DNA from 4 places in the Alteromonas sp. ABV4_515 genome. Region 4 is predicted to be linked to each of the others. Evidence: predicted binding sites of a transcription regulator. Region 4 holds the regulator's gene; each other region holds the start of a gene.

Evidence for each region. The regulator sigma-54, encoded in region 4, starts transcription at its own class of promoters, with help from an activator protein. The targets are predictions, from matches to a motif close to GTTGGCACGNNNNTNGNNT.
Region 1: ACXAGX_RS09260 (flagellar hook-length control protein FliK) is a predicted target of sigma-54. The motif match lies at 2,356-2,374, and genes of this name have one in related genera.
Region 2: ACXAGX_RS13825 (BON domain-containing protein) is a predicted target of sigma-54. The motif match lies at 1,998-2,016, and genes of this name have one in related genera.
Region 3: glnA (glutamate--ammonia ligase) is a predicted target of sigma-54. The motif match lies at 1,905-1,923, and genes of this name have one in related genera.

The regions. Positions count from the first base shown of each region.
Region 1 is NZ_JBSWWZ010000003.1:338,600-342,802, reverse strand. It holds gene fliH (flagellar assembly protein FliH) at 1-539, shown strand, start outside; gene fliI (flagellar protein export ATPase FliI) at 532-1,866, shown strand; gene fliJ (flagellar export protein FliJ) at 1,872-2,321, shown strand; gene ACXAGX_RS09260 (flagellar hook-length control protein FliK) at 2,459-4,203, shown strand, end outside.
Region 2 is NZ_JBSWWZ010000005.1:366,260-370,462, reverse strand. It holds gene ACXAGX_RS13835 (response regulator transcription factor) at 375-761, shown strand; gene ACXAGX_RS13830 (endonuclease/exonuclease/phosphatase family protein) at 845-1,810, opposite strand; gene ACXAGX_RS13825 (BON domain-containing protein) at 2,053-2,655, shown strand; gene ACXAGX_RS13820 (hypothetical protein) at 3,052-3,219, shown strand; gene ACXAGX_RS13815 (hypothetical protein) at 3,290-3,631, shown strand; gene ACXAGX_RS13810 (MlaA family lipoprotein) at 3,618-4,203, shown strand, end outside.
Region 3 is NZ_JBSWWZ010000002.1:184,491-188,693, forward strand. It holds gene ACXAGX_RS05150 (DUF4124 domain-containing protein) at 1-318, opposite strand, end outside; gene glnA (glutamate--ammonia ligase) at 425-1,834, opposite strand; gene typA (translational GTPase TypA) at 2,617-4,203, shown strand, end outside.
Region 4 is NZ_JBSWWZ010000007.1:255,828-260,030, reverse strand. It holds gene lptC (LPS export ABC transporter periplasmic protein LptC) at 1-388, shown strand, start outside; gene lptA (lipopolysaccharide transport periplasmic protein LptA) at 357-926, shown strand; gene lptB (LPS export ABC transporter ATP-binding protein) at 926-1,651, shown strand; gene ACXAGX_RS17535 (RNA polymerase factor sigma-54) at 1,742-3,220, shown strand; gene hpf (ribosome hibernation promoting factor) at 3,250-3,537, shown strand; gene ptsN (PTS IIA-like nitrogen regulatory protein PtsN) at 3,546-3,989, shown strand; gene rapZ (RNase adapter RapZ) at 4,035-4,203, shown strand, end outside.

The DNA.
Region 1 (4,203 bases), on a different contig from region 4:
GATTTGACGAAGGTAGGGCTGCTGGCTTTGAAGAAGGCAAACCGGAAGGTTATGAAGCCGGGCTGCAGGCCGGTAAAGAAGAAGGCTTAAATGCCGCTGCCGAAGAGATGGCTGCTTTAGCCGGGCATTGGTCTTCGCTAGCGGATAATTTAGTAGCACCGTTATCTCAGGTTAACGAAGACACCCGTAAGCAACTGGTGAAATTAGCGGTGTCTCTCGCCCGTGCAGTTATCAGAACAGAAGTGCAGACCAGTGAAGATGTGGTCATGCAGGCGTTGGCTGAAGGGTTAAAAGCGCTGCCAGTGGCTGAATCACAGTTCCATATATCCATGCATCCCGACGACATTCAAATTGTTAAAAATCACTATGGCGATGAAACGATTGCCGCGAAGGGTTGGCATTTCATTGAAGCCCCGGCAATGTCTCGTGGTGGTTGCGATATCACCACCCAGCAAAATGCCGTCGATGTGTCGGTTGAACGTCGCTGCCGAGATGTATTAAATCGCTTCCTGCTCGACCAGGGATTGTCTGATGACTAGCCCCTGGGGTAATTATTTCGAAAACCTCTGTGTCGATATTCCTCAGCCTCCTATTGTGGCAGCGGGAAAACTGGTTCGGGGTATCGGTCTTACGCTTGAAGCTGTGGGGTGCCAACTTCCTGTGGGCAGTCAGTGCATGGTCCAGACTGTTGAGGGAGAGATAGAAGCGGAAGTGGTGGGTTTTGGTGAAAACATTACTTATCTTATGCCAACTGAGGCGGTGCGTGGCATCGTGCCGGGTTCTCGGGTACTTCCGTTAAACCGCCAAAGTGGTTTGGCAGTGGGGATGGGATTACTGGGTCGCGTGGTCGACGGTAATGGTCAGCCGCTGGACGGTTTAGGACCCGTAAAAGCAGATACCCGCGTATCCACGAATAAGCCCCCGATAAACCCGCTAAGTCGTCGACCAATATCTGAACCCATGGATGTGGGGGTTCGGGCTATTAATGCCCTGAATACGGTGGGCGTCGGTCAGCGAATGGGGCTATTCGCCGGCTCCGGTGTCGGAAAATCCGTGCTGCTGGGTATGATGACCCGGGGCTGTCAGGCTGATGTTGTAGTGGTGGGATTGGTTGGCGAGCGGGGCCGAGAAGTAAAAGAATTTATCCACGACATTCTTACCGAAGAAGAGCGCCAACGTGCGGTCGTCGTTGCAGCGCCAGCTGATACCTCACCACTTATGCGGTTAAAAGGCTGCGAAACAGCAGTGACCATTGCGGAGTATTTTCGCGATCAGGGCATGAATGTGCTGCTATTAATCGATTCTCTTACGCGCTATGCCATGGCACAGCGCGAGATTGCATTGGCGGTGGGTGAACCACCGGCAACGAAGGGATACCCACCCTCAGTGTTCGCAAGACTGCCTGCTTTGGTGGAACGGGCGGGTAATGGTAGCGAAAACCAGGGCTCAATCACCGCATTTTATACCGTACTGACGGAAGGCGACGATCTTCAAGATCCCATTGCCGATGCGGCGAGGGCAATACTGGACGGTCATGTTGTGTTATCCCGTTCCTTAGCCGATAGTGGTCACTATCCCGCGATTGATATTGAAGCCTCTATCAGCCGGGTAATGCCGATGGTAACCAGCGACGAACATTTAGAACAAGCCAGACGTATTCGTCAGGTCTACTCAATGTACAAACAAAACCGTGATCTCATTTCCATTGGTGCATATGCCAAAGGTTCAGACCCGCGTATCGATTCGGCCATTCGTGCCGAACCTGCAATTAACGCTTTCCTGCAGCAAGGCATGAAGAATATTCTGCCTTACAGTGAGTGCCTTCAAGGCATGACTGCCTTGGCGGGTGGGTTAGGTAAAGGGTAACAGCCATGAGTCAACTTGACTTAGTCGCTAAGTTTGAACTGGAAAAGGAACAGAAAGCGGCGCAGCAATTTCAGCTCGCGCAGCAGCATGTTACCCAGCAACGTCAAAAGTTAAGTAGCCTGCAGCAATATCGGTTGGATTATTTGCGTCAAATTCAGGCCACTGGCAAGAGTGGTGTGGGCGCGAAAGCGTATCATCAACATCTTTCGTTTGTGGGTAAACTGGATAAAGCCTGCCAACAGCAAATGAACCTTATCTCTCAGGCTACCGTGGTGGCCGATCAGCGTAAACGTGCCTGGCTGGAACAGCAAAAGCGTCGGAAAGCCGTGGATATGTTAATCGATAAAAAAGCCCTTGAAGCCCGTCAAAAAGAATCTCGCCTGGAACAAATCATGAGTGATGAGTTCGCTTCACAAAAATTCTATAGAAATCAGTTGTCCAAGTCAGGTTACTAACAATTTTTCAAGTAAAGTTCATAGTAATTCAACAATTGGAACAGGATTTGAATAGTCTTTTCCGTGACGAAAAATAACCCACCCAATTTACTGTTTTTTGACGAAAACACACAGTCTGCGGGAAGAGGATTGAGATTATGATGCAACAAGTTGCCACGCAACGTTCAGATATTGCCGCTCTGCCAGTCGATATAGAATCATCGACGGCAAGTGCAGATGCTTCAGGCCAAAATCAGGCTTTTGAAGAGGTATTTACGCAAGCGACTCAATCCCCACCTGTGCGTGAGAATAAGCCACGGGAAAAGAACGCAGATGACATTACGGTTAATCGTTCGGTTAAACGGGACACACCAGTTGAGAAAAAGGTGGATGAGCAATCTCGCCGTGGTGATAGCAATGAAGCGCAGTCGCAGTCTGAACAGTCAGCCAATGAGGTCACTACCAGGAAAACCCAAAGTAGTGGCAATGGAAATAATGGCGAAAATGCAGCGGATGTCGACACCGAGCACGATGACGCCCTGTTGGTTCAGGGGGAAGAGGCAATTGATGAGAGCACGGCAGACATCCAACCTGATATCGACATACAGCCTGACTGGTTGGCCTTTGTCGATGCCATCCGCAAGCTTAACAGTGGTGACGAAACCGCGTCTGAGCAAGGCATCGTAATAGATGCTTCTGGCGAGGGCGACGTTATTGTTGATGACTCAGCCTTGTCCACTGATGTTGTCTCGCCGGATACCGACCTCGAAGCACTTATCGCGAGTTTGAAAGGCACAGTTCAGACTGACGCCGAAAATACTGAAAGTACAGATAAAAACGCCGAATTAGCCGCCTTGGTTGAAGCGTTGAATGAAGCCGTGAAAAAGCTCATGGCCAGTGAAGAAGATGGCGAGCAGCCAGGCAAGGCCGACGACGTTGTGACTGAAGACGTAATGAAAATGGCGGCCTCACTGCTTGCAAGCCTGTCAAAAAATGGCAGCAAAGATCTAAACCGCATCGCCGAAAGTCTTGCTGATGGCGAGACTTCCGCTGAAGCAGAAATCATCGTCACCGACGCAGAGCTACTGGTATCACTGATAAAAAGTGAACTTGGTGAAAACACAGAACAGCAGCCGAGCGGCAAAGAAGCAGATAAAAACACAACGGATGATGGCAGCGCCGCATTACCCTTGGTGCCGGCAAACGATTTGATGAAAAATCTGGCGGTAACCGAAGACACCACTAAAACACTGGTAGCGGAATCGTTGGCAGATAAAGTCGTGGCGCTCTTGCCTGACAGTAGCAATGAAACGCAAAAAGCTGAGGTAAAGCAGGGCGTGATTGATGCTGTTAAGCAGTATCAAACCAAACTCGACGCTGGTGTGGAGCCCGCGCAAACGCTAGAGGTCATGATTGCTGATGTGATTAATGGGGCAGATATTTTACCCGATGACAACATTGAACAACGCATAGCCGGCGAAATGCAGCAATTATCATTACTAGTGAATGCGGCCACGCAAGTGGCGGGCTCGGGGAACCCCGCTATCATGGCGGGAGCGCAGACCCGAGCAGACAATACCCTTGCTGATATTCAGCAAGTGAAAGCGGAGCGTGTACTTCAACAGCCCTCTGATGCCGACAAAGCGGTGAACATTCATCAACCTGAAGGTCAGCAACAACTGGCTGAGAAAGTACGTTGGATGGTGAATGCCAGAAATTCAATGGCAGAAATTCGCTTAGATCCGCCTGAACTTGGCAGTATGCAGGTGAGGGTTAATGTGAGCGGCGATACGGCATCAGTCAATTTCGTTGTGCAATCTCCACAGGCCCGGGACGCATTGGCACAAGCGGAGCCGCGCTTACGCGAAATGCTGGCCGAGCAGGGCATCAGTCTGGGAGAGTC
Region 2 (4,203 bases), on a different contig from region 4:
AAAATGCACAGTGCGTCGGTTGTTGTGCATTTTTTTCCGACATTCCGTTAATTATTCCCGTCTGATTGCTGTTCTTACGCATGTCTAAATGGTAATGTTGTCTTACCATTAAAAGTAAGAATTTACGCAAATTAAGCTAAGATATTGAATTTGTTTACTTAATTTTTATGACTTTTGCAAGTTGAAAGTAAAGCTTACGCTTTTTTAATCACCATGCAGTAAATGGCGTGAAATCTGCAATTCAATTTTTACGGCGATGCACGCACGGGTAGTGCAACGTGTCGCTGGGTAAGTTTCCTTAAGTTTTAGGTCCTGATGGACCAGTCGCAAGGTGTGTGGGCGAGATGAGTGCGAATGAACAGCAAGGAGGCAACATGACCCCGAATACTATTTTAAATATTCTCGTTGTTGAAGATGATCCAACTGTAGCAAGCCACTTAACCAGCTTTCTTACTGGCCTGGGTTGGAACGTTGATTTTGCTGCCAGCGGACGAATGGCAGTTAGATTATGCAAGAACAATCAATACGACGCTGTTTTGCTTGATGTGGTAATGCCAGACTTGAGTGGTACGGCTATTTTGCAGCATATCAAGAGTTGCTGTAATGCCCCGGTTCTGTTGATGAGCGCCAGTGAAAACAGCGATATCTCAACCCGATTTACCGACGCAGATGACATTGTGCCAGATCCAGCAAATTACCGAGATATTGTGTCTCGCTGTCAGCGGTTCGCAGAAGCTTCCGCGATGGCTATCACAGCCTAATATTCATTTCTTTAAACAAAACCCGCGACTTGCTCGCGGGTTTTTTTATATCTAAATCACGATCCGATTGTTCGCATGCAAACTCAAGGTTTTAATCTTAACGTAGTTAAAAGCGGAAAATGGTCCGAGCCTATGCTTGGCATGCGTTTTATGTGGACGAGTTCAAAATGGGATGAATGAAAAACGTGATCCAGCGGCCAGCGCAGAGGCGGATAATCGGCATGGAAGGTATTGAAAAATCCTCGGCCACGGCGGGGATCAGACATTCCGCTGATTTTACGGAAGTCCCGAGTAGTCGGAGACCAAGCAACATCATTAAGATCGCCGGTAACAATGGCGGGGGCATCTAGCTTTGCCATTTCTTTACCTACCACGGTAAGTTCTCGATCCCGTGGCTCCGCCGATTTGTTTTCCGTCGGGCTGGGTGGCTTCGGATGAACAAAATGAATTTTCACATCTTGTTGATTTATCGTTGTCCAAATCTCCATAGACGGCACGTCGCCCTCGATGATGAATCGAATTTTCTCATTACTAAATAGTTTGCGGCTATATAAGTGCATTCCATAGAGGTTTTCCAATGGACAGAAAAGCCGGTGAGGGTAGTCATCATGCAAAACTTCCAGTGCTGCTTCCCAGGCAGCGTTACTTTCCAGTGTGACCAGAATGTCGGGTTGATGCTGATCCACTAAATCAATGAGCGCTTGATAGTTATCGTTTGGCATCAGTACATTGCTGGTAAGAATAGAAATGGTCTGTGTGTCGTCATTACCGCGATATTGGTTAACTTCTGTAGGCCACAAAGGGGTATAGGGAATGACCCAGAAAAGTTGATAAGCAAACGCAATGACACAACCAGCTTGCATCCAAGCAGCCAAGACCGGTTCATCTACATACCAAAAGCACCAAAAGAGACTCAGTACGGCCAGAACAAATGCCTGTTGTAAACGAGGAAACTCCCAGACCCGAATTAACCAGTGTTGCCCTGGAAGATGGGGAATGAGGGCTGTAAGCATAAACAGCACTGACAGGATAATCATCACAGTAGTCATGGCAAGTCCATTCACTCAGAGATAGAAAAAGTTCGATATCTATAGTGCAATCTGCGTTGATTCGATCAATACGGTTAATTTGTAAACATAAAGTAAAACATTCCTAAAGTTGCGAAAAAATTGCAAGTTGTGGCACGTCAAAATGTGTATATTTTTTAGAAAGCTTTTTAAATCAGTATTTTATTTTGTTGGTATGAAGTTGGCATCAGCTAATGTGCTTGATAATTAAGGAGAGCAAAATTATGAAACGTACAATTCTTTCACTGTTAGTTGCTGGTACATTAACGACATCTGCATTTGCAGGCACTATGGACTCTTCGAATAAGTGGGAAGAAGGTGCTAAAGATGCCTGGATTGATGGCAAAGCTGAAGCAACATTGTTGTTTAACGGAAACCTGAATTCTTTCGACATTAATACCGACGTGCAGAACGGCAAAGTTGTGCTTACCGGTAAGGTGGAGAATTCGGTAGATAAAAAGCTTGCTGAAGAACTTGTCGCCAACATTGACGGTGTGACCGATGTGGACAACCAGCTGACCATTCTAGCGGACCACGACGATGCTGATGTCGATAATGACGACATGGATGGTGAAGCAGCCATGGATAAACTCACCGACGCAAAAATAGCGACAGTGATTAAAACCCGTCTGCTAATGGACACAGACATTTCAGGATTCGACATCGACGTAGATGTGAAGGCTGGTAATGTTACGCTTACAGGTACGGTCGATTCAGACGCTGAGCGCGACTTGGCGGTTGAGATTGCCAAAAATGCGTCTGATGTAACAGATGTGGAAGACAACCTGAAAGTGGTTGAGCCTCAAAAAGCAATGGCTTCTGAATAACAAGCCAGTGTTAAGCTAGTCGGAGTCGTTACTCCCAAACAAACGCCCGGTGATACGCACCGGGCGTTTTCGATCTTGGCTTTCAGCGCTTTGTGTAGGCAAGTAGCATGCTGTGAAAATCTTTCCTGCCTCAGGTAAAAACTATCCATAAGTCTAAAGTTGGCATTCTTTTACAATGCTGAACTACCCGATATTAGCTTTTTCTAGTAAAAAAGTGCTATCCATTGTGGTTGTTTCAAGTCATTGATTAAATTGATTTTAATTGCATTTATTCAACTGGTGAAACCATTTTTTTAGCCTGGCTAAAGCCTTTCTAACCCATTCACTCTAATCTGGCCTGAAAATTGGAAGTATGAAGGTGTGTAAGTTTACTAATACCCTATTAAAAGGATTTGTATGAAATTTTTAAAAACCAAGCATCGCCCACTTCCAGAAACGTCTTTCGAGCGTTTTATCCATTCGCAGCCGGTTTTTAACTGGTTCGATCGTTACGATAAAGCCGATAAAAAAGTGGGAAGAGTGAGCCCGGCTCTCGGAGCAGAAGCGCAGGTGGTTGGTAAGTAATTGATTTTTAACGTTCCGGACTTGATTAACCTTCCAGGCAAAGTTTCGCTTAACCAAGATGGTGATAAACATGAATTACTTAAAAATTGCAGTAATGACAGTGTTATTAACAACCAGCCTTGTAGCACTAGGCTCAGGAAAACAAATATCTTCCTGGCTCGGCGAAACGCAACCCATGTCTCAGCCTTCAGGCGATTTAACGCACGTTGAAGCTCTTTATAACGAGCTGGAATTTGACCCGCAAAATCGTATTCATCAAATTCGAAAATCAAGAATTGAGCATTATCTCAAGCAAGCACGTAGTTATGAAGAGAATGATTGGGATTACAACAGGGATGAAGCTCTGGAACGTGCCCAAAATATAATGATACACCACGAGAGGAAGGAAAGTGGTACCTATGCAAGTATCTAAGTCGAGCGCGTTAGCTCTCTGTTTTTTAGTCCTTGGGGGCTGTGCATCAGCACCACAAAATACTGCAAAATCTACCGCAGAAAATAATTCCGTTCAGGCTCCTAAGGAGCCTGAACTTGCATCTGAACTGGCGCGAGGCGAGAAGGTTACAGTACAAACAAGCCAGGGACCACTCGAAGTAGAGCCCACGGTGGTTGCGATTGGAGATGGCGGCCAGCCAGGCACAGAGCAGGGCAGTGAACCGGTTTATAACGACCCATGGGAAGGGTTTAATCGTGCCATGTTCAGCTTTAATAATGTTTCCTATCGCTACGTACTTATTCCCCTTTCCGATGGCTACAAATTTGTCGTGCCAGGTGTTGTCCGAGATAAAATAGGCAATGCTTTTGATAATCTACGAGAGCCTCTTAACCTCGTAAACAATACTGTTTCTGGCGAGTTTAGCCACGCTGGTTCTAATCTTGGTCGTTTTCTGATTAATTCCACCATCGGGTTATTAGGATTGTTCGACCCCGCTGAAGCGTGGTTCGACATCGCACCACAAAAACAGACTATTGCCAATACTTTGCAAG
Region 3 (4,203 bases), on a different contig from region 4:
GCGACCTTTAAAGGTAGGCGTGGTGGAAGCTGAAATGGAAAAGTTGCCTTGGTTGTCACGAATGGTGGCTTCAGGTTGTGGCGATGTGATGGTGACCTGATAGTTGGGTTTAGGTGCCTCCTTTGAGGGAACTTGCACATCAGGTACGGGTAAGCTGGTTGCCACATTGTCGGTGTTTCCCGCCAGCTCCAATGCTTCTGCGCCGTCTTGAGGCACATCAGTGTAAAGTACGGTGCCATCTTTTTTGACTATTTTATAAATGGTCTGCGCGCTGACAGTCTGCGCCGACAGCAATAACAGCATTACAAAATATTTCATGGCGAGTACGTCCTGGTAAAGTCTTGGTTCAGTCTAGCCAAAGCTGTGAACAAAAAAAAGCCCGCTGATGCGGGCCTCTTCTAATTCTGTACCTTCAGGTGTGTAATTACACACTGTAGTACATGTCGAACTCAACAGGGTGAGTAGACATGTTCAGGGTAGTTACTTCTTCTGACTTCAGGCCGATGTATGCATCGATCATGTCGTCAGTCATAACGCCACCCGCTTTCAGGAATTCACGGTCGTTGTCCAGTGCTTCCAGAGCCATCTCCAGTGAGCTAGCAACAGTTGGGATTTCTGCAGCTTCTTCAGGAGGCAGATCGTACAGATCTTTGTCCATTGAATCGCCAGGGTGGATCTTGTTGATGATACCGTCAAGACCAGCCATCAGCATTGCAGTGAAGCCCAGGTAAGGGTTACCCGTTGGGTCAGGGAAACGTACTTCGATACGACGCGCTTTATCGCTAGTTACGTAAGGAATACGGATTGAAGCTGAACGGTTACGTGCAGAGTATGCCAGCATTACCGGTGCTTCGAAGCCTGGTACCAGACGCTTGTAAGAGTTAGTAGAAGCGTTAGTGAAAGCATTGATCGCGCGAGCGTGCTTAATGATACCACCGATGTAGTACAGTGCTTCTTCAGACATACCAGCGTACTTGTCACCTGCGAAGATGTTTTTGCCATCTTTAGCGATTGATTGGTGAACGTGCATACCAGAACCGTTGTCGCCAACCAGAGGCTTAGGCATGAAGGTCGCAGATTGACCGTATGCATTTGCCACGTTGTGAACAACATACTTATAGATTTGAACTTCGTCAGCTTTCTTAACCAGGGTGTTGAAAGCACAAGCGATTTCGTTCTGACCAGCAGTTGCAACTTCGTGGTGGTGAGCTTCAACTACCAGACCCATTTCTTCCATTACCAGACACATTGCGCCACGGATATCGTGTGCAGAATCTACTGGAGGAACTGGGAAGTAACCGCCTTTCACGCCTGGACGGTGAGCAAGGTTACCGCCTTCAAAGTCTGCGCCTGAATTCCATTTTGCTTCAGCAGAATCGATCTTGAAGAAAGAACCCGCCATATCAGTGTGGAATTTAACGTCGTCGAACAGGAAGAATTCTGGCTCAGGACCGAAGAATGCAGTGTCACCGATACCGGTAGACTTCAGGAATTCTTCAGCGCGGCGTGCTACAGAGCGAGGGTCACGGTCGTAACCTTCCAATGTAGATGGCTCTACGATGTCACAACGGATGTTAACCTGCGTTTCTTCTGCAAACGGGTCAACAACAACAGATTCTGCATCTGGCATCAGGATCATGTCTGATTCATTGATGTGTTTCCAACCAGAAATTGAAGAACCATCAAACATTTTACCTTCTTCGAAGAACTCATCGTCGACTAACCCTGCAGGGATCGAAACGTGTTGCTCTTTACCTTTAGTGTCGGTAAAGCGTAAATCTACGAATTTTGCTTCGCTTTCTTTGATGAGCTCTAATGCCTTTTCTACTGACATCGTGTCCTCCGGATTATTATACTAAAAAGTGGAATGAACAATTTCACTCCAAAATAATTGGGAATTTCTGAAGCTATTTTCATGCCAGCTGTAGTTAAGCACCAGAATGCGGCTTAGCAGGGCGTAGCAGATAAATTCACAAATGCAAATGCACGATGTTGGTGCATAAGATGTCTGTTTTGGTGCAAATGTAACGCTTCAGACCTTCAACTGTTTCAAAACACCCTTCCGTCATCAGCGTGAACTTTAACCGTCAACCTATACCACGGGATGAAATATACGAAGGTAGGAAAAGAATACTGAAAGAACAGTTAGTAGCTGGTGAATGAAACTGCGTCTAGACTAGAACAAAGCAAACTCGGATACTAGTACCGGTATCGATAAATCGTTGGAATAATTTAGAACGTAATGGTTGTGATGACTTATTGTGCAGCGTTCAGTACGTTTACTGATTGACCGCGAGCGAGAAGTCCGAACAGTGAAAAAGTTCAGGTTTACCGTCGTTCAGGGTAGAACCCGATTGTTTGTGCTACAGTTCTTAATGCATTACTTAAGGCATTGCCGGGGTTTTACGGGCGCTTAATGCAGAGTGAGCCTGCGAGTTGAGCGTAAAATAATCAGTTATCTGACAAAATAAATCATCGTCTTAGCCACGCCGCCCTATTATTAACCAGTAATCCCCTATATAATCGCGCCCAAAATTACCCCGCCTACGCAAGATCAGGTACACCAAACACTCCGAATTGGCCCCCCGATTAGGCACCCGAAACGAGACTAAAAACATGACAGAAGCAAATAACGCTACTGATATCAATAATTTAAGAAATATTGCGATTATCGCGCACGTTGACCACGGTAAGACTACGCTGGTTGATAAACTGCTTCAGCAGTCCGGTACGCTGGAAAGCCGCGGCGAAGCCCAGGAACGGGTGATGGACTCTAACGATATCGAAAAAGAGCGTGGTATTACCATTCTGGCGAAAAACACCGCCATTAACTGGAATGAATACCGCATCAATATCGTAGATACTCCCGGACACGCCGATTTCGGTGGTGAGGTAGAGCGTGTTATGTCTATGGCTGACTCTGTACTGCTTCTGGTTGACGCGCAGGAAGGTCCGATGCCACAGACACGCTTTGTAACCCAGAAAGCATTTGCTCAGGGCCTGAAGCCAATCGTGGTTATCAACAAAATCGATAAGCCAGGTGCGCGCCCTGATTGGGTAATGGATCAGGTATTCGACCTGTTCGATAACTTAGGTGCGACTGACGAACAGTTAGACTTCCAGGTTATTTATGCATCAGCTCTAAACGGTTGGGCATCAATGGATGCAGATACCAAAGGCGAAGACATGACGCCACTGTTCCAGTTAATCGTGGATCAGGTTGAAGCGCCAAATGCAGACCCTGACGGTGCATTCCAGATGCAGATTTCTCAGCTGGACTATAACTCTTATGTAGGTGTTATCGGTGTTGGCCGTGTTAAGCGCGGTAGTGTGAAGATGAACCAACAGGTGACAGTTGTTGGTGCCGACGGTAAGAAGCGTAACGGTAAAGTCGGTCAGGTGCTAGGTTACTTAGGCCTTGAGCGTCATGAAGTTGATTCTGCAAGTGCGGGCGACATCATCGCAGTCACCGGTCTGGGCGAACTGAAAATCTCTGACACCGTGTGTGATGTAAACACGGTTGAAGCGTTACCAGCGCTGACTGTTGATGAACCAACAGTTACCATGACGTTCCAGGTAAACACGTCTCCGTTTGCTGGTAAAGAAGGTAAGTACGTGACTTCACGTAACATCCTTGAGCGTCTGCAAGACGAGCTGGTACACAACGTGGCACTGCGTGTAGAAGAAACAGCTGACCCGGATAAATTCCGCGTATCAGGCCGTGGTGAACTGCACTTAGGTATCCTTATTGAAAACATGCGTCGTGAAGGTTACGAGCTGGCGGTATCACGTCCGGAAGTAATCCTGAAAGACGTTGACGGCGAGCTGCAAGAGCCGTTCGAAACGCTGACTATCGACTGTGAAGACGAGCACCAGGGTTCTATCATGGAGCAACTGGGTCTGCGTAAAGCAGAAATGCGCGACATGAACCCAGATGGTAAAGGCCGTATTCGTATGGACTTCATCATTCCAAGCCGTGGTCTGATTGGTTTCCAAACTGAGTTCATGACCCTGACTTCTGGTTCTGGTCTGCTGTACCATACATTCGACCACTACGGTCCGCACAAAGGCGGTACTATCGGTAAGCGTAAGAACGGCGTACTGATTGCCAATGCAATGGGTAAAGCACTGACTAACGCCCTGTTTAACCTGCAGGAACGCGGTCGTCTGTTCATCGGTCACGGTGTTGAAGTTTATGAAGGT
Region 4 (4,203 bases):
GAATCACGAAGTGTACGCCGCTTCAATGGAACATTACGACCAGCTTGGCTTTGTGTTATTCAGTCAACCCAAATACACTGTCTATGCTGCGGAAAATGAAGCTCCCTGGCAGGTAACCGCAGATAAAGGCACATTATATAATGACGATCTCATTCAGTTAGAAGATAATGTGCTGATTAAGAGTCTGAATCCTGACGAGTTCGTTCAGACCATTACAACTGATTTCATTAAGGTTAATCTGGATGATAAAACGATGACATCCGATCAACCTGTTGATATCCGCGGTGTTCAGACCATCATCAAAAGCAATGGTTTTAATGCAAACCTGCGTACCCAACAATATGAGTTGATAGATCATGTTCAAACGATTTATTCCCCTGGCAGCTAGCCTGATAACAACGATCTCTGTTGCTGTAATGCCCACAGTAGCCTTGGCCGACAACACAGATTTCGACAAGCCAATTAAAGTTGATGCGAAGTCGCAGTTCATTGACGGCAAGAAGAAAACATCTACCTTTAAAGAAGACGTGAAGATTACCCAGGGTTCGTTGGTGATCACCGCCGATGAAGTTCAGGTTATTGCCAGCGATGGTGACGGCAAAGAAGTGTTTGTGGCCTATGGCGAACCGGCCAGCTATTCACAAACCATGGACGATGGTGCACAGGTAAAAGCCAGCGCCAATGAAATTCGTTACGAAGTTGCCAAAAAGCTCATTTCCCTGCAAGGTCAGGCACAAATTCAGCAAGATAGCAGCATGGTTCAAGGCGATAGCATTCGTTATGACATGGGCAAAGAGCAGCTTCTTGCCACGGGCGGTGACAGCTCAAGCAGTGGTCGTGTTACCACGGTATTTCAGCCAGAAACTGTAAAAGGGCTGTCTGAAGACGAAAAGAAAAGCGATGACAACGAAGGTGACAATCAGTAATGGCCACCTTAACCGCGAGCCATTTGGCTAAGTCGTACAAATCTCGTCAGGTTGTGCGCGATGTAAGCCTTTCTGTGTCTACCGGCCAAATTGTGGGTTTGTTGGGCCCTAATGGTGCTGGAAAAACCACCACGTTCTACATGATTGTGGGGTTGGTGCCGCTGGATAAAGGCAAAATTAATATCGACGACAATGAGCTAACGCATGAACCGATGCACGAGCGTGCACGTCGCGGCATTGGCTATCTGCCGCAGGAAGCATCGATATTCAGAAAGCTCACGGTACATGAAAATATCATGGCTATTTTGCAAACCCGTAAGGATCTAAAAAGCCATCAGCGTGAAGAAGAAGCCGACGCGCTACTTGATGAATTTAATATTAACCATATACGTAATAGTACAGGTATGAGTTTGTCGGGTGGTGAACGCCGCCGGGTTGAGATTGCCAGAGCCTTAGCAGCTAATCCGCAATTTATTTTGCTTGATGAACCCTTTGCCGGAGTTGATCCAATTTCGGTTAATGATATAAAGAAGATCATTCAACATTTAAGAGACAGAGGTATAGGCATCCTGATTACCGATCACAACGTAAGGGAAACCCTTGATGTTTGTGAAGAAGCCTATATCGTCAGTCATGGAGAACTGATTGCTCAGGGCACCGCAGAACAGGTATTAAGTAATCAAAAAGTTCGAGATGTATACCTAGGTGAGCAATTCAGGCTATAGTTAAGTTATCGGGCATAACAAACCGCAATTTAAGAATAATAAATCGCCGCTTTAGCCAGATACTTTTTTCAGAGTTAATATAAGACGTAGATGAAACCATCTTTACAGCTAAAATTTAGTCAACAACTGACAATGACGCCGCAACTTCAGCAGGCGATCAAACTATTGCAATTGTCGACGCTGGATTTACAACAGGAAATTCAGGAAGCACTGGATTCTAATCCGCTACTGGAAGTGGACGACAGTTCAGACAACGATGTTGTTGAGAAGAATAATCTCGATAACGACGACAGCATGCCTGAATCTGCGTCAGCCTCGGAAAGCATGGACACCGGCGAAGCGCTGGAAAAAAATGACCTGCCCGATGAACTCCCTCTCGACAGCACCTGGGACGAATACATTTCTGCGTCTTCTGCGCCTGCCCCCGGCCCTGCCGGCGGTGATGACGAGCAAATCTTCCAAGGTGAAACCACCGAAAATATTCAAGACCATCTGCTTTGGCAGATGCGCTTAACGCCGTTCTCAGACATCGATCGCGCTATCGCGCTGGCCATCATCGACTCGATTGATGAATCGGGTTACCTCACTGTTACCGTGGAAGACATTCTGCAAAGCGTGAACAGTGAAGACATGGAAGAACCGGTAGAAGAAGATGAAGTGGAATGCGTACTCAAGCGCATCCAGTTGTTCGACCCAATCGGTTCTGGCTCGCGTACACCACAAGAGTGTTTACTGGTGCAATTAACGCAATACGCCCCCGATACCCCTTGGCTGGAAGAAGCCAGATTGCTGTTAAGAGAACACGCCGATTTACTTGGCAGCAAAGATTACCGAACGCTGATGCGAAAAACGCGCCTGAAAGAAGACCAGCTTCGTGAAGCTATGCGTCTACTGCAAACGCTGAATCCGCGTCCGGGTAGTGCACTTATCACTAAGGAACCAGAATACGTTATTCCAGACGTTTCTGTGGCGAAGAAAAACGGCCGTTGGGTAGTAGAACTCAATCCAGACAGCCTGCCGAAGTTAAGTGTTAACCAACAATACGCCGCTATGAGCCGTAAGGCCCGCAACAGCAGCGATTCACAATTTATTCGCTCTCATATGCAGGAAGCGAAATGGTTTATCAAGAGCCTTGAAAGCCGTAATGACACCCTGCTTAAAGTAGCGAATTGCATTGTTCAGCAACAAATGGGCTTTTTTGAGCATGGCCCTGAAATGATGAAACCAATGGTGCTGAACGATGTCGCAGAAATGGTAGATATGCATGAATCAACCATTTCCCGGGTTACCACCCAGAAGTACATGCATACGCCTCGAGGCATTTTTGAGTTGAAGTACTTCTTCTCAAGCCACGTGGCCACAGAATCCGGTGGTGAGTGTTCATCCACAGCGATTCGCGCACTGATTAAAAAGCTGGTTGCTGCTGAAAAGCCAAGCAAACCGCTGAGCGACAGCAAGATTGCTTCGTTGTTGGCCGATCAAGGCATCATGGTTGCCCGGCGAACAATAGCAAAGTACCGGGAGTCCCTATCGATCCCGCCGTCTAACCAACGCAAAAGCCTCATTTAATGGGCTGCTCAAAATAAGGAAGACGAAATATGCAAATAAACCTTACTGGTCATCATGTTGAGATCACAGATTCTTTGCGTACCTATGTCGATACGAAATTCAGTAAACTAGAACGTCACTTCGACCACATATCGAATGTGCACGTAATTTTGAATGTCGAAAAACTTAATCAGAAAGCAGAAGCAACGGTTTTCCTCAGTGGCGCAGAGGTCTTTGCCTCTTCCGAAAATCAAGACATGTACGCAGCTATCGACAGTATGGTAGATAAGCTCGACCGGCAGGTTCTGAAACACAAGGAAAAGCTTAAAAAGCATTAATTGAATTCATGGATATACAAGCCATAGTTAGCCTGGATCGCACTGAATGTGCGGTCCAGTGCAATAGTAAAAAGCGCATCCTCGAAATCATCAGTGGGATTGCCGCTAAAAACAACGCAGATATCGATGAAGCCACGGTGTTAAGTGCCTTGATGGCACGTGAACGCATGGGCAGCACAGGGATTGGTAATGGTATAGCGCTTCCTCATGGTCGCCTTGCCGGTCTCGAAAAAGTGATTGCCATTGTCGTAACCACTACGCCAGCCATTAATTTCGATGCCATAGACAATAAACCCGTCGATATTTTCTTCACCCTTCTGGTACCGCAGGAACAAACTGACGGTCACCTGCAAACGCTCGCCATGGTTGCTGGCAAGCTTAGCGATAAAGAGACAATAAAAAGTATCCGAAAAGCTGATACAAGTGATGATATTATTCGCGCATTACAGTAAGTTATTGTAAACGCCTGCGTTAACACGGTATTTCAGGAGAAAAACGTGAAGCTCATTATCATCAGTGGTCGTTCCGGTTCAGGGAAATCCGTCGCATTACGGGCGCTGGAAGACCTCGGTTACTATTGCGTAGATAACATCCCGGTTAATCTACTCCCTGCACTCACCCATACCGTCGCCGACGAGTACGAGCAGGTTGCAGTGAGCATTGATG